One region of the Kocuria sp. KSNUG genome, then DNA from elsewhere that is predicted to be linked to it. Evidence: riboswitches for the same ligand, from Rfam matches in the RefSeq annotation. Region 1 holds a riboswitch; each other region holds the start of a gene.
What was found. A riboswitch is a leader RNA that binds a small molecule or an ion and turns the genes downstream of it on or off. The one in region 1 is predicted to bind S-adenosylmethionine.
Positions count from the first base shown of each region.

Region 2: linked by a shared signal. The riboswitch ahead of AABM36_RS03660 (methylenetetrahydrofolate reductase) and the one ahead of AABM36_RS05850 (bifunctional o-acetylhomoserine/o-acetylserine sulfhydrylase) in region 1 are both predicted to bind S-adenosylmethionine.
Region 3: linked by a shared signal. The riboswitch ahead of AABM36_RS04425 (hypothetical protein) and the one ahead of AABM36_RS05850 (bifunctional o-acetylhomoserine/o-acetylserine sulfhydrylase) in region 1 are both predicted to bind S-adenosylmethionine.

Region 1 is NZ_CP150981.1:1,361,922-1,367,777, reverse strand. Features, by position in the region: gene AABM36_RS05860 (SGNH/GDSL hydrolase family protein) at 1-180, shown strand, start outside; gene metX (homoserine O-acetyltransferase MetX) at 284-1,453, opposite strand; gene AABM36_RS05850 (bifunctional o-acetylhomoserine/o-acetylserine sulfhydrylase) at 1,450-2,985, opposite strand; SAM riboswitch class IV at 3,060-3,179, opposite strand; gene AABM36_RS05845 (VOC family protein) at 3,285-3,923, shown strand; gene AABM36_RS05840 (CPBP family intramembrane glutamic endopeptidase) at 3,960-4,736, opposite strand; gene AABM36_RS05835 (S9 family peptidase) at 4,763-5,856, shown strand, end outside.
Region 2 is NZ_CP150981.1:842,992-848,847, reverse strand. Features, by position in the region: gene AABM36_RS03675 (carbohydrate ABC transporter permease) at 1-247, shown strand, start outside; gene AABM36_RS03670 (ABC transporter substrate-binding protein) at 303-1,604, shown strand; gene AABM36_RS03665 (ABC transporter ATP-binding protein) at 1,760-2,914, shown strand; SAM riboswitch class IV at 3,017-3,133, shown strand; gene AABM36_RS03660 (methylenetetrahydrofolate reductase) at 3,177-4,385, shown strand; gene metE (5-methyltetrahydropteroyltriglutamate--homocysteine S-methyltransferase) at 4,584-5,856, shown strand, end outside.
Region 3 is NZ_CP150981.1:1,013,025-1,018,880, reverse strand. Features, by position in the region: gene AABM36_RS04435 (amidase) at 1-20, shown strand, start outside; gene pgm (phosphoglucomutase (alpha-D-glucose-1,6-bisphosphate-dependent)) at 141-1,775, shown strand; SAM riboswitch class IV at 1,924-2,039, shown strand; gene AABM36_RS04425 (hypothetical protein) at 2,051-2,413, shown strand; gene AABM36_RS04420 (lipid II:glycine glycyltransferase FemX) at 2,681-3,796, shown strand; gene AABM36_RS04415 (sulfatase-like hydrolase/transferase) at 3,818-5,353, opposite strand; gene AABM36_RS04410 (metal-dependent transcriptional regulator) at 5,534-5,856, opposite strand, start outside.

The DNA.
Region 1 (5,856 bases):
TGGCGCCAGGCCCGCCGGGACGACATGGTGTGGGCCCGCAAGTACTTCGTCCCCTGGGTGGGCCGCCGCATCCGCCGCCGCAGCTCCGGGGACTACATCACCGCCAAGCGCCCCGCGTTCGGCCAGGCCACGATCCCCGGCGCGGGCGAACAAATCCCGGAGCAGGCCGAGGAGGCCTGAGAGCTCCCACTTCGCTGTGCCGCACGCCGACGGCGCCCGCGCCCCTTCCCGGGTGCGGGCGCCGTCGTCGTGGTCAGCCGCAGCACGTAGCCGGGCACGCCGCTCAGTCCCGCAGCACCGTGGTCCGCAGCAGCCGCCCCACCTGCGGGGTCTCCAGCAGGAAGCCGTCGTGCCCGCTCGGTGAGGTGATGGTGCGCACCTCGTGCTCACCGGGCAGCGCGGCGGCGAGCTCGGCGGACTCTTCGGGCGGGAACAGCCGGTCCGAGTCCACCGCCGCCACGAGCCACTCGCAGCGGGTGCGCGCGAGGGCCTGCCGGAGGCTGCCGCGGCCGCGGGCGACGTCGTGGGACATCAGGGTCTCGTTGACGCTGAGGTACGCATTCGCGTCGAAGCGCGCCGCAAGCTTCTCCGCCTGGCGGTCCAGGTAGCCCTCCACCCGGTAGCGTCCCCGGGTGCCCGGGTGCGTGCCCGCGGGGTCCTCGCGCGGCTGCGCCTCCCGCCCGAAGCGGGCGGCGAGCTCGTGGGCGCTGCGGTAGGTGATGTGCGCGATCCGCCGTGCCAGGCCGAGGCCCTCCACGGGGTGCGGGCCGGCGTAGTAGTCGCCGTGGCGGAACCGGGGGTCCTGCCGGATGGCGAGCGCCTGGGTGCGGCCCCACGCGAGCTGCTCCGCGCTGACCCGGGCGTTCGCCGCGATCACGGCGCACGCCGCCACCCGCTCGGGGTGGCACACGGCCCACTCCAGGGCGCGGGCACCACCCATGGAGCCGCCCACCACGAGCCGCCACCTCCGGATGCCCAGTAGGTCCGCGAGCCGCGCCTCCGCGGCCACGGTGTCCCGCACGGTGATCCGGGGGAACCGCGAGCCCCACGGCGTGCCGTCCGGGGCGAGGCTTGCCGGGCCGGTGCTGCCGTGGCAGCCGCCCAGGATGTTGGCGCACACCACGAACCAGCGGGTGGTGTCGATGGCCGCGCCCGGTCCGATGAGCCCGTCCCACCAGCCGCCGGCGTCCGCGGCGGCACGGCGACCGTCCACGTCGAAGGGTGCGGTGTCCCCGCAGCCCACGGCCGTTCCGCGCGCCGCGTGCGAGTCACCCGTGAGCGCGTGCTCGACCAGCACCGCGTTGGAGCCGTCCGGGGCGAGCTCGCCCCACGTCTCGTACGCCAGGCGCACGTGCGGCAGTCGGAATCCGGACTCGAGGGTGAGCTCCCCGATCTCCGCGGCCCGCACCACACCGTCCCGGCGCACGGCGGGCGCGGTCTGCACCACGGTCATGCCGCGGGCCCGGCGGCCGCGTCCGGACGCGCCGTCGACGACGCCGCTGGGCCGCCGTCCGCGCCGGCGCCGGGGTCCACGGCTGGCTCGGTACCCGCGGAGGCGGCCCGCACGGTGCCGTTCACCGCCCGGTCCGCCTGCGAGCGCGCCGGGTCCTGATCTCCCTGGCCGTGGCGGGCGTCCTTGACCCCCGGAGCCGCGGCCAGGGCCGCGAAACCCTCCTCGAGGTCCGCGAGGATGTCCTCGATCCCCTCGGTGCCCACCGAGAGCCGCACGAAGCCTGGCTCCACGCCCGCCGCGAGCTGCTCCTGCGGGGAGAGCTGCGCGTGCGTCGTGGATGCCGGGTGGATCACCAGGGACCGCACGTCCCCGATGTTCGCCACGTGAGAGTGCAGGCTCAGCGCGTCCACGAACGCGATCCCCGCCTCTTTGCCGCCCTCCAGCACAAAACCGAGAACGGAACCGGCTCCCCGGGGCGCGTACTTGCGCGCCCGCTCGTGCCACGGGGAGGACGGCAGGCCGGCGTAGGACACGGAGCGGACCTCGGGGCGGGACTCGAGCCACTCGGCCACCCGCTGGGCGTTGGCCACGTGGCGCTCCACCCGCAGGGACAGCGTCTCGATGCCCTGCTCGATGAGGAACGCGTTGAACGGGGAGATCGACGTGCCCAGGTCACGCAGCAGCTGCACACGAGCCTTGAGCACGTAGGAGAGGTTGACCCCGAACGCGCCGTCCGCGCCCAGGTCCCGCGCGTACACCAGGCCGTTGTACGTGGGGTCCGGCTGGTTGAAGCCCGGGAACCGCTCCGGGTCCGCGCCGTAGTCGAAGCGCCCGGCGTCCACGATGAACCCGCCGATCGCGGTGCCGTGCCCGCCCAGGAACTTGGTGCCCGAGTGCAGCACGATGTCCGCGCCCCACTCGATGGGCCGCACCAGGTACGGAGTGGCCACGGTGTTGTCCACGATCAGCGGCACCCCGGCCTCGTGGGCGATCCCGGCCACGGTCTCCACGTCCAGGACGTCGTTGCGGGGGTTGGGGATGGTCTCCCCGAAGAACGCCACGGTGGTGGGGCGCACGGCGTCCCGCCACTGCTGCGGATCGTCCGGGTCCGCCACGAACGTGGTCTCCACACCCAGCCGCGGCAGCGTGTGCTTGAGCAGGTTGTACGAGCCGCCGTAGAGGGACGGGCTGGCCACCACGTGCGTTCCCGCACTGCCCAGGTTGAGCACCGCCAGGGTGGCGGCGGCCTGCCCGGAGGAGACCATCAGCGCCCCCACTCCCCCTTCCAGGGAGGCGAGTCGGTTCTCCACCACCTCGGTGGTGGGGTTGGTCAGACGGGAGTAGATGGGGCCCATGTCCGCGAGCGCGAACCGCGCGGCGGCCGTGTCCGCGTCCGGGAACACGAAGGACGAGGTCTGGTGGATGGGCAGCGCCCGTGAACCCGTCACGGGGTCCGGGTTCTGGCCCGCGTGGATCTGGCGGGTCTCGAAGGCCCAGTCCTGGGGGTTGTCGGGGGTGGGTGCAGTGCTCATGGCCGTGCTCCTTCTCGGAAGGATCAGGGGCCAGGCGACCGTCCGCACGGTGCCCGCACGAACGGGCGACCGGTGGCCCGCGCTTGCCGTGGACGTCGGACGACGTCACGGCCAGGTCTTCACCCAGGGCACCCCGCCGCGGTAGGGAGGGTTGCCGGTCAGCAAGCTGGGGCTTGGCGCTGACTCTCGTGACCTAGACCTCAAGTGTGGGAACCCGGCGGCTCCCGCGTCAAGTTCGGTGTCCGCAGTGTTGCACCCGTCGATTTGGACCCCCGTGTGACGGGTGCCACCATGACTGCATGAAGCTGGACCACGTTTCCTTCGCAGCGCAGCCGGACGGGCTGGAGGCCACCACCGAGCGGATCGCGGACCGCCTGGGGATCGAGCCCGTGAAGGGCGGCGTGCACCCCCGGTTCGGCACGCAGAACATGATCCTGCCGCTCACGGACCACCAGTACGTGGAGGTCGTGACCGTGCTGGAGCACCCCGCCGCGGACAAGGCGCCGTTCGGCCAGGCCGTCCGCGCCCGCTCCGAGGCCGGTGGCGGCTGGCTCGGGTGGGTCGTGGAGGTTCCGGACCTCGCTCCGTTCGAGCAGAAGCTGGGCCGCCCCTCCGTGCCGGGCGGGCGCATCTTCCCGGACGGCCGGCGCCTGGACTGGCACCAGATCGGCGTCAAGGGCCTGATCGCGGATCCGCAGCTGCCGTTCATGATCCACTTCGACTCCGCGGACGAGATGCACCCGTCCCAGGCGCGCATCACGGACGTCCGCCTGACCGGCATGGACATCGCCGGTTCCCCCGAGCGCGTCACGGACTGGCTCGGCGGTCCCGTGGAGGACGTCCTGCGCTCGGTGGACGTCACGTGGTCCGCTCCCCACGGCACCCCCGGCCTCATGGCGGTCACCTTCGGCACCCCGGACGGGCCCGTCACCATCTGATCCGCCGGGGCACGACGACGCCGCCCGCCCAGGCGGTCAGCCGGCCAGGAGCTGCGGCGCGAGGAAGCCGACCGCGTCCAGCAGGAAGTGTGCGACGAGCAGCGGCATCACCCGCCCGTACCGGCGGTAGCACCACACGAACACGAGCCCCATGACCAGGTTGCCCAGCGCCGGCCCCACCCCCTGGTACAGGTGGTAGCTCGCCCGGAGCACCGAGGACACGATGGCCACGGTCCACCACGAGCGGCCCAGCCGCCGCATCCTGTCCGCGAGGAACGCCACCACGATGATCTCCTCCACGAGCGCGTGGCGCAGGGCGGTGAGCAGTAGCAGCGGAACCGTCCACCACGTGTTCTCCAGGGTGGAGGTGGTGATCTCCGCCGTGATCCCGAGCGCCCTCCCGGCCTGGTAGAGCACGAGGGTCCCACCGCCCATGACGGCGAACAGCGCGAGGCCCCGGGCGGCGTCGTGCCCCGGGCGGCGTGCATCCGCACCGATGCCGCGCAGGGCGGTGGGGATCCGGGAGGTGGTCCCCGCGAGGAACCACAGCGCGAGCACCACGGGCACGAGCGCGAAGCAGATGCTGGTCAGGCGTCGCAGCGCGTCGATCACCGGAACCGGGCTGAGCGGCTGGTTGAGCGTGGTGGAGCTCTCCGCGATCGAGGACTGCACCGCCATCTCCACGAGGTCCAGCACGGAGTACACCGCCGACGCGCCCAGGGACACCCCGAGCACCAGCAGGATCTGCATCCGGAGGTCGGCGCGCGGCACGCTCGGTGAAGTGGGAGAAAGATTGGTCTGCACGCGGCACATTCTGCCGCGTCCCTAGACTGGGGCGCATGACTTTCGAGCAGCAGACCTTCCCCGTGGCACCCCGCCGTCCCGTGGAGCGCACGTTCCACGGTCACACGTTCGTGGACCCCTACGAGTGGCTCCGAGAGAAGGACTCCCCCGAGGTGCGCGCGCACCTGGACGCCGAGAACGCCTACGCGGAGGCCGTCACCGCGGACCTCGCCCCGCTGCGGGAGCGCATCTACACGGAGATCAAGGACCGCACGCAGGAGACGGACCTCTCGGTCCCCAGCCGCCACGGGGACTGGTGGTACTTCGCGCGCACCGTGGAGGGCGGCGCGCACCAGGTGTTCTGCCGGGTGCCCGTGTCGGACGCCGCGGACTGGACCCCGCCCGCCGTGGAGCCCGGAACGTCCCTGGACGGCGAGCAGACCCTGCTGGACGCCAACGCCGCGTCCCAGGAGCACGAGTTCTACGCCCTGGGCGCGTTCAGCGTCGCGGAGGACGGCTCCCGCCTGGCCTGGTCCGAGGACACCGCCGGGGACGAGCGGTTCACCGTCCACGTCGAGGACCTCACCACTGGGGAGCTGCTCGCGGACCAGATTCCCCAGACCTCCTACGGTGCGTTCCTCACCCCGGACGCGTCCCAGGTCATCTACACGGTGGTGGACGAGTCCTGGCGTCCGCACCGCGTGTACCGGCACCTGCTCGGCACGGACGTGGCCGAGGACCAGCTGCTGTTCCAGGAGGACGACCCGGGCCTCTGGCTCGGCGCAGAGCTCTCCGCGGACAAGCAGTGGCTCATGCTGTCCTCCTCCTGCTCGGAGTACAGCGAGTACCGCATCCTGCACCTGAGCGCGCTTCCCGCGGACGACGCCGCCGCGGCCAGTTCACACGCTCCGGCGCACGACGCCGCCGTGCCGGGTTCCCGGGGCCCGTCCCCCGCGGCTGCCTCCCCCCGGATGGACCGGGACGCATCCGGTCAGCGCACGGGGGCGGAGCCCGGGTACGCGAACCCTGCGGAGGGGGCACGCACCGGGGCCCCTGCGGACCTGCCGTGGCGGGTCGTGCTCTCGCGCGAGGAGCGGGTGCTCTACGAGGTGGAGCCCCTCACCGTGGCAGGCACCGAGGTCCTGCTGCT
Region 2 (5,856 bases), 520 kb from region 1:
CGCCTTCATCCTCATCACCGTGGTGACCGAGTGGAACCAGTACCTGTGGCCGTTCCTGATGTCCGACACGGACGCCGTGGCCCCGCTGCCCATCGGCCTCACCCAGCTGCAGAACAACGAGGGCCTGAGCAACTGGGGCCCGGTCATGGCCGGGACGGTCATCGCGACCATCCCCATGATCATCGTGTTCATCCTGCTGCAGCGCCACATGATCAAGGGTCTGACCGCGGGCGCGGTCAAGGGCTGACCCTCCACACACCACCCTCCAGCACATCCACCACCTCCTGAAGGAAGAAGCACACATGGAACTCTCACGTCGTCATGCCCTCGGCCTGCTGGGCCTCGGAACCGCCGCCGTGGCCCTGTCCGGCTGCGCCGGCACCGGGGGCGGAAGCTCCTCCGGCGGACAGGAGGCCTCCGGCCCGCTGCAGTTCTGGTCCAACCACCCCGCCAGCTCCAAGAGCCTGGAGCAGAAGCTCATCGACGCGTGGAACTCGGCCAACCCCGACACTCCGGCCGAGCTGATCGACGGCGGTGCCGACTACGAAGAGGTGGCGCAGAAGGTCAACGCCGCCCTGGCCGGCGGGGACCTCCCGGACGTGTTCGTGGCGTCGGACGTGAACTGGTTCAACTTCGCCCTGAACGAGGCCGTGACCCCGCTGGACGACCTGTGGCAGAAGGCCGGGATCGACTCCAGCACCTACGTGGACACGCTGCGCGAGGACTACAACTTCAACGACAAGCACTACTGCGCGCCGTACGCCCGCTCCACCTGCATCATGTACTTCAACAAGGACATGATGCGGAAGGCCGGCCTGCCCACGGACCGCGGGCCCCGCACGTGGGAGGAGTTCGCGCAGTGGGCGCCCCAGCTGGTCAAGGCCAACGGCGGCAAACCGGCGCTGATCCTCCCGGACGGTGCCAACTACATGGACTGGTACTTCCAGGGCATGATCTGGACGTTCGGGGGCGCCTACTCCCGCGACTGGACCGCCACCTTCACGGAGGAGAACTCCATCAAGGCCGGCGAGTACCTCAAGAAGCACGTGGCGGAGGGGCACATCAAGATCGTCCAGGACGGGGCCAACGACTTCGGGATCGGCAACGGCGCGGCGCTGCTGGAGTCCACGGGCTCCCTGGGTGGCCTCAAGGAGGCCGCGAAGTTCGACTTCTACACCACCTACCTGCCCGGCCCGAAGCCCGGCTGCGCCACCGGTGGCGCAGGCCTGGCGATCCCCAACGGCATCAGCGACGAGCGCAAGCTCACCGCCGCCAAGTTCATCGACTTCATGACGAACACCGACAACACGATCACGTTCACCCAGGCCACCGGCTACATGCCGGTGCGCAAGGACGCCATGGAGAAGCCCGAGGAGAAGAAGTTCCTCGAGGAGAACCCCAATGCGATGACCGCGATCAAGCAGCTGAACGAGAACACCCAGCCGCAGGACGCGGCCCGTGTGTTCGTCTCCGGCGGTGGCCAGCGGATCGGCGGCGGCCTGGACCGCATCACGTTCGGTGGCGAGGACGTCAAGACCGTCTTCCAGCAGCTGCAGGACGAGACCCAGAAGATCATCGACTCGGACATCAAGCCCAAGCTGTGATCCACCGCGGGTGGCGGCCCCTCTCGGGGCTGCCACCCGCGGCCCGATCCGAACGGCGCCCGCACCGCTTAACACCACGGTGAGCCCGCGGCGACCACCGCGCTGCGGCACCGAGTTCGTCACCACTGTCACCACCCAAGAGCCCGAGGAGCACCATGGCCACCGTCGAGTACAAGCACGCATCACGCATCTTCGATCCGGGCAAGCCGCCGGCGGTGTCCCAGCTCGATCTCAGCATCCGTGACGGTGAGCTCCTGGTCCTCGTGGGCCCCTCCGGCAGCGGCAAGTCCACGGCCATGCGGATGCTCGCCGGCCTCGAGCCCGTGGACGAGGGCTCCGTGTTCATCGACGGCCGCGACGTCACGGGCACCCGGGCCCGCGACCGTGACGTGGCCATGGTGTTCCAGTCCTACGCCCTGTACCCCAACATGACCGCGCGGCAGAACATGTCCTTCGCGCTGGAGAACGAGAAGCTGGACCGCGCCGAGATCGAGCAGCGGGTGGAGCGCGCCGCCGCCATGCTGGAGCTCGGGCCCCTCATGGACAAGCGTCCCGCGGCCATGTCCGGGGGACAGCGGCAGCGTGTGGCCATGGGCCGCTCGATCGTGCGCAACCCCAAGGTGTGGTGCATGGACGAGCCGCTGTCCAACCTGGATGCCACGCTGCGCGTGTCCACCCGCGCCCAGATCGCGGACCTCCAGCGGGAGCTGGGGGTCACCACCATCTACGTGACCCACGACCAGGTCGAGGCCATGACCATGGGCGACCGCGTGGCCGTGCTGCGCGACGGTCAGCTGCAGCAGGTGGCCGATCCGATCCACCTCTACGAGCACCCCGCAAACGTGTTCGTGGCTCGCTTCATCGGGTCGCCGGCGATGACCATCATGCACGACGTCCCCGTCCGGGACGGCCACGCGGTCCTCGACGCCGCGAGCGGGCTGCGGGTGCCCGTGCCGGCCGAGTTCTCGGCGCACGTGCGGGACACCGTGACCGTGGGTGTCCGTCCGGAGTCGTGGGAGATCACGGGCGAGGGTGACGCACCGGGGACCCCCGCTCTGCCCCTGCGGGTCCACCTGGTGGAGAAGCTCGGCTCCGAGGCGTTCATCCACTGCGTGCTGCCGGGCACCTCGGACCCCGGGACCGAGGACGCCCGCGCCATGCGGCTGGAGAAGGGCCGCGCCACCGTCCGCGCGGACAAGTTCCTGCAGATGGAGGCTGGATCCACGATCCACGTGCGGCCGAACGCCCGGGAGACGTGCTTCTTCGACCCCGCCTCCGGCGAGAACCTGGAGGTCGTGGTCGGCCGCTGACCACGCGTGTGTCCCCCGGGGTCCGACCCCGGGGACACGCCGTCCCGGGCCGTGTGTTTTTCACGGCGCGGGGCCCTCGTGCTACCGTCTCACCCACCAAAGGATCATGAGACCCGGCGAAAAGCTCTGGCTGGCCGGGCGGCAACCCTCCTGCTGTAGTGGGGTGCCCCAGATGACGATCCGGCCGCCGCGCAACCGCGTGGCTGGCAAGTACGGCGCACGGGGTCCACCTCCGGCGTCCTACCGCCGGAGGTTTTCTCATATGCCCGTCACACCGCCGACCGCCCGCGCCGAGGACAGGCCGCAGCTCGTGGCCGCGGCCCGCGCCGCGGACGAGCCCGTTTACGCGTCAGGCGCCCACCCCGCCGGCTCAGCCGTTCCCGTGGGCCCCGCCTCCTCGACGGGCGGGCACGATCCTGCGGGTGCCAGCCGCCCCAGTGGCGTTCCCACGGCGGCCACCTGCCGCGCGGGCGCACCCGCCGCCCCAGCGCCCAGCCCGGACTCGTCCGAGCCGTCCTGCTCCGAACCGCCCGCGCGCACGTCCTGGCTGGTGCGCCGCCCCCGGCGCTCCACGCTCGTCTCCTTCGAGGTGTTCCCGCCCCGCCCCACCGCGGACCCGGACACCGTGTGGCGCAGCATCGACGCCATGGCCCAGGCCGGGCCCGACTTCTTCTCCGTCACGCACGGACACTCGGGTGGTCGTGGTGTGTCCCGCGAGGCGCTGCGCCATCTGCGCCGCACCACCAGGACCCCCGTGATGGCCCACTTCACGTGCGGTGGCACCGACCGCGCGGGGCTGGAGCGTTCGGTGGAGCAGCTGCTGGACGACGGCGTCCGCGACCTCCTCGCGCTGCGCGGGGACCCGCCCCTGGGCGCCGGGCAGTGGCGGACCCCGCCCGGGGGGATCGGCCGGGCCTCGGAGCTGGTGCGGCTCATCCGGGACGTCGAGCGGCGTCGTTTCGGGGACGGGTTCCGCCCCGGGACGCGGCCGCTGTCCGTGTCGGTGGCGTGCTACCCGTCCCCCGCCCGGGGGCGTGACCCCGAGGCGGATCTCGCGTCCCTGTGGGAGAAGCAGGAGGCCGGGGCGGACTACGCGATCACGCAGGTGCTCTACGAGCCCGAGGACTACGCGTCGTTCCTGGAGCGGGCGCGCTCCGAGGGGATCCACATCCCGGTGGTCGCGGGTCTCATGCCCCTGACCAACCCGAAACGGTTGCAGCGGATGACGGAGATCACCGGAGTGCCCGTTCCCGAGCGGCTCACCCGGTTCCTCACCTCGGGCTCCCCCGAGGAGCTGCGGCACCGGGGCACCGCGGCCACGCTGTCGCTGATCGACGACCTCCTGGACCTGGGCTGCGCAGGCTTCCACCTGTACACGTTCAACCGCCCGGACGCGGCGCTCACCATCCTGGAGCACCTGCGCGTCCGGGATGCGGCCCGCGAGTACCGGGGCCGCAGCCCCGCGGCCTGACCGTGCGGCGTCGTGCGCACCGCCCACCGCAGAGCCGCACGCGCGGCTCTGCCCACGCGCGCTGGAGCACGTGCCCCGGTACGCCCGCCGCGCCCGTCACGCCCAGTGACCCCGTACAGCGCCGTCGCCGGCCCACCCGCGACGCGGCTGCCTCACACCCTTTTCACGTCACCACACCAACCCCTACAAGGAGAGATCATGACCGTCACGAATCCCACCCCCCTGCCCAGCGCCACGATCCTGGGCTACCCGCGCATCGGCCCGGACCGGGAACTCAAGCGGGCCCTCGAGGCCTACTGGGCGGAGCCCGCACGGCACCCGGCCCAGACCGTCCTGGACACTCTCGGCGACCTCCGGGAGCGCACGACCCTCAGGCTGCGCGAACTGGGGCTCACGCAGGACACCGCCGTGCCCTCCGAGGGCTTCGCCGTGGACCACGTCCTGGACACCGCGCTCGCCCTGGGTGCCGTGCCGGCCCGGTTCCGGGCGGAGGGCCTCCTCCCCGCCGCGCCGGACACCGAGCGCGGGATCGAGCTGATCACGGCCCTGTCCCGGGGGACGGACGATCTGGAGCCGCTGGAGCTGACCAAGTGGTTCGACACCAACTACCACTACTACGTCCCCGAGCTCGATCCGGGCACCGCCCTGCGGGCGCACCCGGAGAGCCTGGTCTCCCGGTACCGGGACACCCTGCGGCGCACCGGCGTGCGGACCCGCCCCGTGCTGGTGGGTCCCGTGACCTTCCTGCTGCTCTCGCGCCCGGAGACCCCCGCGGCCCACGGCGCGCGGGTGGACCCCCTGGCAGGGCTCGACGACGTCCTGGCCCAGTACGTCTCGATCCTCAGCTCTCTGCACGCGGCCGGTGTGCCGTGGGTGCAGCTGGACGAGCCCGCCCTCGCCGCGGACGGCTGGGGTGCGTCCCGCGAACGGATCCTCTCCGCGGTGACCACCGCGTACACGCGGCTGACCGCCCTGTCGGACCACCCCTCGGTGCTGGTGACCGTGGGCTACGGGGACGCCGGGCAGGACGCCCACCTCGCGCTGGCCCGCACGGGCGTGGACGCCCTCGCCGTGGACCTCGACCGCGGGGCCGTCCCCACCCGGGCCGCGCTCGAGGCGTGGGGCGAGCGGCCGGTGGTGGGCGGCGTCGTGGGCGGACGCACCGTGTGGCGCACGAACCTGGCGGGCGCCACGGACACCCTGCACCGGTTGCGTGCCGCGGGCCGCGGCCCCGTGGCGGTGGGCACGGCGACGCCGCTGCTGCACGTCCCGCACGACGTCACCCGGGAGACCGAACTGGACCCGGACGTGCGCAGCTGGGTGGCGTTCGCGGACCAGAAGGTGAGCGAGGTCGTCGAGCTGGCGCGCGGCGTCGAGCACGGCTGGGACTCGATTGCGCAGACCCTGGAGACCGACACCCGCATCCGCGAGGCCCGGGCCGCCCACCCCGCGACGCGCCGCCCCGAGATCC
Region 3 (5,856 bases), 350 kb from region 1:
ACGCCCGCCTCGTCGCCTGAGCGTGCCTCCGCGCGCGGGAGGTGGCCGTGCGGCGTCGTCGTCCGCCGGGGCGGGGCCGAGGCCCGAAACCGAGCGGCGCACGGCCTGACGGGGCGCGCTTTCGGGACTAGGTTGGGGGCATGACCAACCGTGCGGGCACCGTTGCCCAACCCAGTGACCTCGTGGACATCGACGACCTCGTGGCGGCATACTTCGACCGCGCCCCGGATGCCGGGAACCCGGACCAGCGGGTGGCGTTCGGAACCTCCGGGCACCGCGGCTCCTCGCTGAAGACCTCGTTCAACGAGGACCACATCGCGGCGATCACGCAGGCGATCGTGGAGTACCGCGCCGGGCAGGGCATCACCGGCCCGCTGTTCATGGGCAAGGACACCCACGCGCTGTCCGGGCCCGCGCAGGACACGGCGCTGCAGGTGCTCGCCGCCAACGGTGTGCACACGCTGCTGGACGCGCGGGACGGGTTCACACCCACCCCGGCGCTGTCCCACGCGATCCTCACGTACAACGCCTCCCAGCCGGAGGACCGCGCGGACGGGATCGTGATCACCCCGTCCCACAACCCGCCCACGGACGGCGGCTTCAAGTACAACCCCCCGCACGGCGGCCCCGCGGACACGGACGCCACCGGGTGGATCGCGGACCGCGCCAACGAGCTCATCGAGGCGGGCCTGGAGGGCGTGCGGCGCGTGTCCCTGGAGGACGCGAAGGCCGCGGAGACCACCGGGACGTTCGACTTCCTGGACAGCTACGTCTCCGCGCTGCCGGAGATCATCGATCTGGAGGCCATCAAGGCCGCAGGCGTGCGCATCGGCGCGGACCCCATGGGCTCGGCGTCGGTGGCGTACTGGCAGGAGATCGGCGAGCGCTTCGGACTGAACCTGGAGGTGGTGAACCCCACCGTGGACCCGCAGTGGGCGTTCATGACCCTGGACTGGGACGAGAAGATCCGCATGGACTGCTCCTCCCCCTCCGCCATGGCCTCGCTCATCGGCGCCCGGGACAAGTACGACATCGCCACGGGCAACGACGCCGACAGCGACCGCCACGGGATCGTGACCCCGGACGCCGGGCTCATGAACCCCAACCACTACCTCGCGGTGGCCATCGACTACCTCTACCGCACGCGCGACGGCTGGCGCGGCGACGCCGGGGTGGGCAAGACCCTGGTGTCCTCCTCGATCATCGACCGCGTGGCGCAGTCCCTGGGCCGGCGCCTGGACGAGGTGCCCGTGGGCTTCAAGTGGTTCGTGCCCGGACTGCTGGACGGCTCCATCGGTTTCGGCGGGGAGGAGTCCGCGGGTGCCTCGTTCCTGCGCCGGGACGGCTCCGTGTGGACCACGGACAAGGACGGCATCATCCTGGCGCTGCTCGCCGCGGAGATGACCGCGACCACCGGCACAACCCCCTCGCAGCGCTACCGCGAGCTTACCGAGCAGTTCGGGGACCCGGTGTACCAGCGGATCGACGCCCCGGCGAACCGCGAGCAGAAGGCCGCCCTCAAGAAGCTCTCCGCGGAGCAGGTCACGGCGGACACCCTGGCCGGTGAGCCCATCACCGCCAAGCTCACGGAGGCCCCCGGCAACGGCGCGGCGATCGGCGGGCTCAAGGTCACCACGGAGAACGCGTGGTTCGCGGCCCGGCCCTCCGGCACGGAGGACGTCTACAAGATCTACGCCGAGTCCTTCAAGGGTGAGGAGCACCTGAAGCAGGTGCAGCAGGAGGCCAAGGCTCTGGTGGACTCGGTCATCGGCTGAGTGCCACGGTGCGGGGCTCCCGCACCGGCTCGCTGCGCAGGAGCCGCTGAGCGGTACGGGGTTCTCCCGTGCTGCTCGGCGGCCCTTCGTCGTGTCCGGGCGGCGCAGACGCTTGTGCGTGTCGGAGCGTTGTGCTGTGATGTTCCCGGATCAAGAAGCCCGACCATCAGCCCTCCGGCTGGTCGGCTGGCAACCGGTTGTTCGCACCCGGTGCCCCCGGAGGAAGATCCGCCGCCCGGCACCCGCCGCGCGGAAGTCTGCGAAAGGTCACCATCATGAGCAACTCCGCTCCCACTCCCGAACACCCGTGCGTCCACATGGACGGGGATTCCGCCTGCCGGAGCTACCGCCCGGGGCACAACGCGCACTACATCCAGTCCCGCCTGGCCGTCGAGAACCAGGACCGGTGGGTCCGGGTGGAGCTGGGCGCCCCGCACGGGAACACGGTGCAGGCCACGTTCCCGGACGGCGGCACCCGGACCTGGTGGTGCCACGACCCCGCCCTGCTGGAGCGGTTCCACACGCTGCAGCACAGCGGGGCCGCGGCGTCGTTCGACCCCGGGACCTCGCTCGCCAGCGTGCCGAGCTCGCAGAGCAGGCTCGCCCTGCTGCACCCGGCGGTGGTCGACGGGCAGTGACGATCCCGCGGTGATCCAGGGAAGTACCGGGTGGGCGGGCGCCACGTCCTGCCCACCCGGTTCCTCCCGTGGCCCGAACGGCCGGTGGGACGTGCTGTAGTCGCGTTCCACCGGCTTCTGCCGCTGGACACGCCGTCGTCACATGGGAACACGCCGCACGGGTGCTGTTGCGGGTCGGTGAGCTTGGCTATCTAATGAAGATCGACCCCCGCGACCCCAGGACGATCCCTTGCGGCGGGGGCAGACACTCAAGGATGAGCACCCCGCATGAGGCACACCCCCGCCCACCCGGACCCCCTCGCGGTCCTCGGACCGTCCAGCGTGCTGCAGGCCGAACCCTGGCAGCACTTCCAGGCCGGTCTCTCGCGACGCACCCACGCCCTTGACGGCACGGGGTGGCACGCGCTCGTGATCGAGGAGCGCTCCCGGGCCGGGGCGGTCTGGTACGCCCCCTACGGACCGGTCCTGGCCCACCCCGAGGTTCTGCCGGAGGCGTTGCGCGAGCTGCGCACCGCCGCACGCGAGCACTCCGTGGCCTGGTTGCGGGTGGAGCCGCAGGTGCCGTCCCCGGTCGGCACCCCCTTCGCCGCGGCCGTGCAGCAGCAGAACGCCACGGCACCCTCGCTCGGCGCGGCACTGCGCGCCCTCGGAGCGCGGCCCGCCCCGCGTGACATCCAGCCCGCGTACACGCGGTGGGTGGATCTCGCCCGCGAACCGCAGGAGATCCTCGCGGCCATGACGGGCACCAACCGCAACCTGTGGCGGCGCCACCGGGACAAGGGTCTCACTCTGGCCTCGGACTCCCATCCGGACGCCGCCGAGGCCGTGATCGACCTGCAGCACCGCACCGCCGGGCGAAAGGGCTTCACGGCGCACAGCGAGGACTACCTCCGCAGCGCCGCCCGCAGCCTGGGGGCCACGGGGAACTGCACGGCCTACACCAGCTCCGTGGACGGCACCGTGGTCAGCGCGCTGCTGACGTACGACTCCCCGACCACGCGGATCTTCGCCCACTCGGGCATGGACGCGAGCGTTCGCAAGCTGCGCCCCAACCAGCCGCTCATCGCCCAGGCGCTGCTCGACGCCGCCGAGCAGGGTCTCGCGATCGGCGACCTCTTCGGAATTGCCCCGCTGAGCGATCCCACCCACCCGTGGACCGGGTTCAGCGCCTTCAAGCGATCCTTCGGCGGCGCGGACGTGGCACTGGGCGGCACGTGGGACGTTTCCGTCAGCGCCCCCCGCTACATGGCCTACCGCGCCGCGCGCCGCGCGCGGGACGAAGCGGGCTCGGCGCGCACGCGCGCCCGGGTGGCGGCGGCCCGCGTCCGTGCCGGGCTGACCTCCGGAAAGCAGGCGGGAGAGACCTCGCCCAGCGGGAAGTAGCCGCGCGGAGGGGCCAGGGGGTCAGCCCACCGGGTTCTCGGGGTCCCAGGCCCGGGAGTAGAAATCGGCGGAACGCGAGTCCAGCAGCTGCTGGTACTCCTCGGGGTCCATGGCCTGCGCCGAGCCCTGGGGAGGCTGCTGCTGCCGGACGGACGTGCCCAGGCCCGCGGCGCCGTCGTGCACCGAGAGACCCGCCGCCTCCAGGAGGGTGGGGTACATGCTGAGCTGGTCCGCGCCGGCCCGCAGGGGCTGCTCGGCGGTCTCACCAGGGATCCACACGCGGTTGAACACGGTGCGGTTGGGGTGGTGGTCCAGCTGCTCGTGGAACGCGTCCCCGGCGCTCATGTGCTTGAGGTGGTCGCCCATGATCACCACGGAGGTGTCCTCCAGGTAGCCCTGGGCCTTCATGTGCTCCACGAACCCGGCCACCTGGGTCATGGAGCACGCGAACACGGAGGTCACCTCGTTCTGGGTGTCCACGTCGCAGGAGTTGTAGATGTGGACCGGTTCGTGGGTGTCCAGGGTCAGCATGGACAGGTTGAACGGCTGGCCCGTGCGCTCGTACTCGGCGTGCAGGCGGTCCACCTCGTCCTTGGCGTGGGCCATGAGGCGCTCGTCGCTCAGGCCCCAGTCGCTGCGGAAGTTCTCCGGGGGCTCGCCCGCCGCGCGCCAGTCCTCCAGGCCCTTGTCCTCGGTGTAGCCGTGGGTGCGCAGGAACGTGTCCTTGCCCGCGAAGGAGGAGTTGGCCCCGCCCAGGAACGTGTTCGTGTACCCGTGGTTCTGCAGGACGTCCCCCAGGCAGGTCACGCCACCCAGGTACTGCTCCTGCCCGGCACCGATGTCACCGGAGCTGCCGTTCCCGGCCTCCTTGAGCGGGATGCCGCACTGGGTGGAGGCGATCCCGGCCATGGTCCAGCCGCCACCCTCGTACTGCTGGAAGTCCTCGACGCTGCGCCACCCGTCCTCGGGCCGGGTGACCTCCTCGAGCGGCGCGAAGGCGTTCTTCTCGAACAGCTCCTCGTCCGCGAGCGTGGCCTCCCCGGACTCCAGGTAGATGACCACCAGGTTGCGCTTGTCCGCGTCACTCGTGATGGTGGGCTGGACGTACTTGGAGCCGATGTCGTGCGGGGACTTCACGGCCTTGACGTACTGGGGCAGGTCCACCGCGGACGCGAAGCTCGTGCTCCCCGCCACGAACACCGCAGCCACGGTCACGGCGGAGGCGCAGCGCACGACGCCGCGCGGGGCCCTGGTGGACTGCCCGCGCCGGGCCCGGCGCAGCCACGCGCGCCGGGCGAGGGCGATGCCCACGGTGACCAGGACGGGAAGAACCCCGATGACCAGCACGGAGATCCACACCACGGACCCGCCGCCACCGTCCGTCTGCACGGACATCAGGTTCATGCGCATCTGTCCCACCGAGATCTGGCCCCAGTAGTGCCGGATGATCCCACCCGCTGCCAGCAGGGTGAGCCCCAGCCAGATCAGGCCGTAGCACAGCCCGCGTCCCGTCCAGCGGCCCACCCGCCTGCCCACGCGCAGAAAACCCTCGGACATGTTGTGGACCTCGTGTTCCTGGATCATCCGGTGCCAGCCCGCACCGCCGCGGCCCGGGCATGGTGTGCCGCCGCGTTCGCATTCGTGTTCCTTCAAGAGTAGGACATGTTCCGGTCATCCGCTGTTCACCTTGCAGTCCGGCGGCAGCACATGACGGACCGGTGGTGCGGGCGGTCCCGTTCAGCCTGCGCGGGTGAGGGACTGCACCCAGACGGCCTCCGCAACCAGGATGCCGAGGTCCACGGCATCCCGGCCGGGTGCGTCCGTGCCCGCCGCAGCGGGAGATGTCTGTGTCTGCCGGCCGGCGGGCGAGCCGCCCCCGGGAAGGTGACCGTCCGGCGTCGTTCCCCCTGCGGCCACGCGCACCCGCACCGTGGCGCTGCGGGCGGGGCCCGGGAGAACCTGCAGCACCGTGCCCGGCCGGATTCCTGCTTCCGCGAGGATGCGCAGGGTCTCGGGGCTCTCGTCCGAGACGCGCGTGACCCGCACGGGCTCCGGGTGGG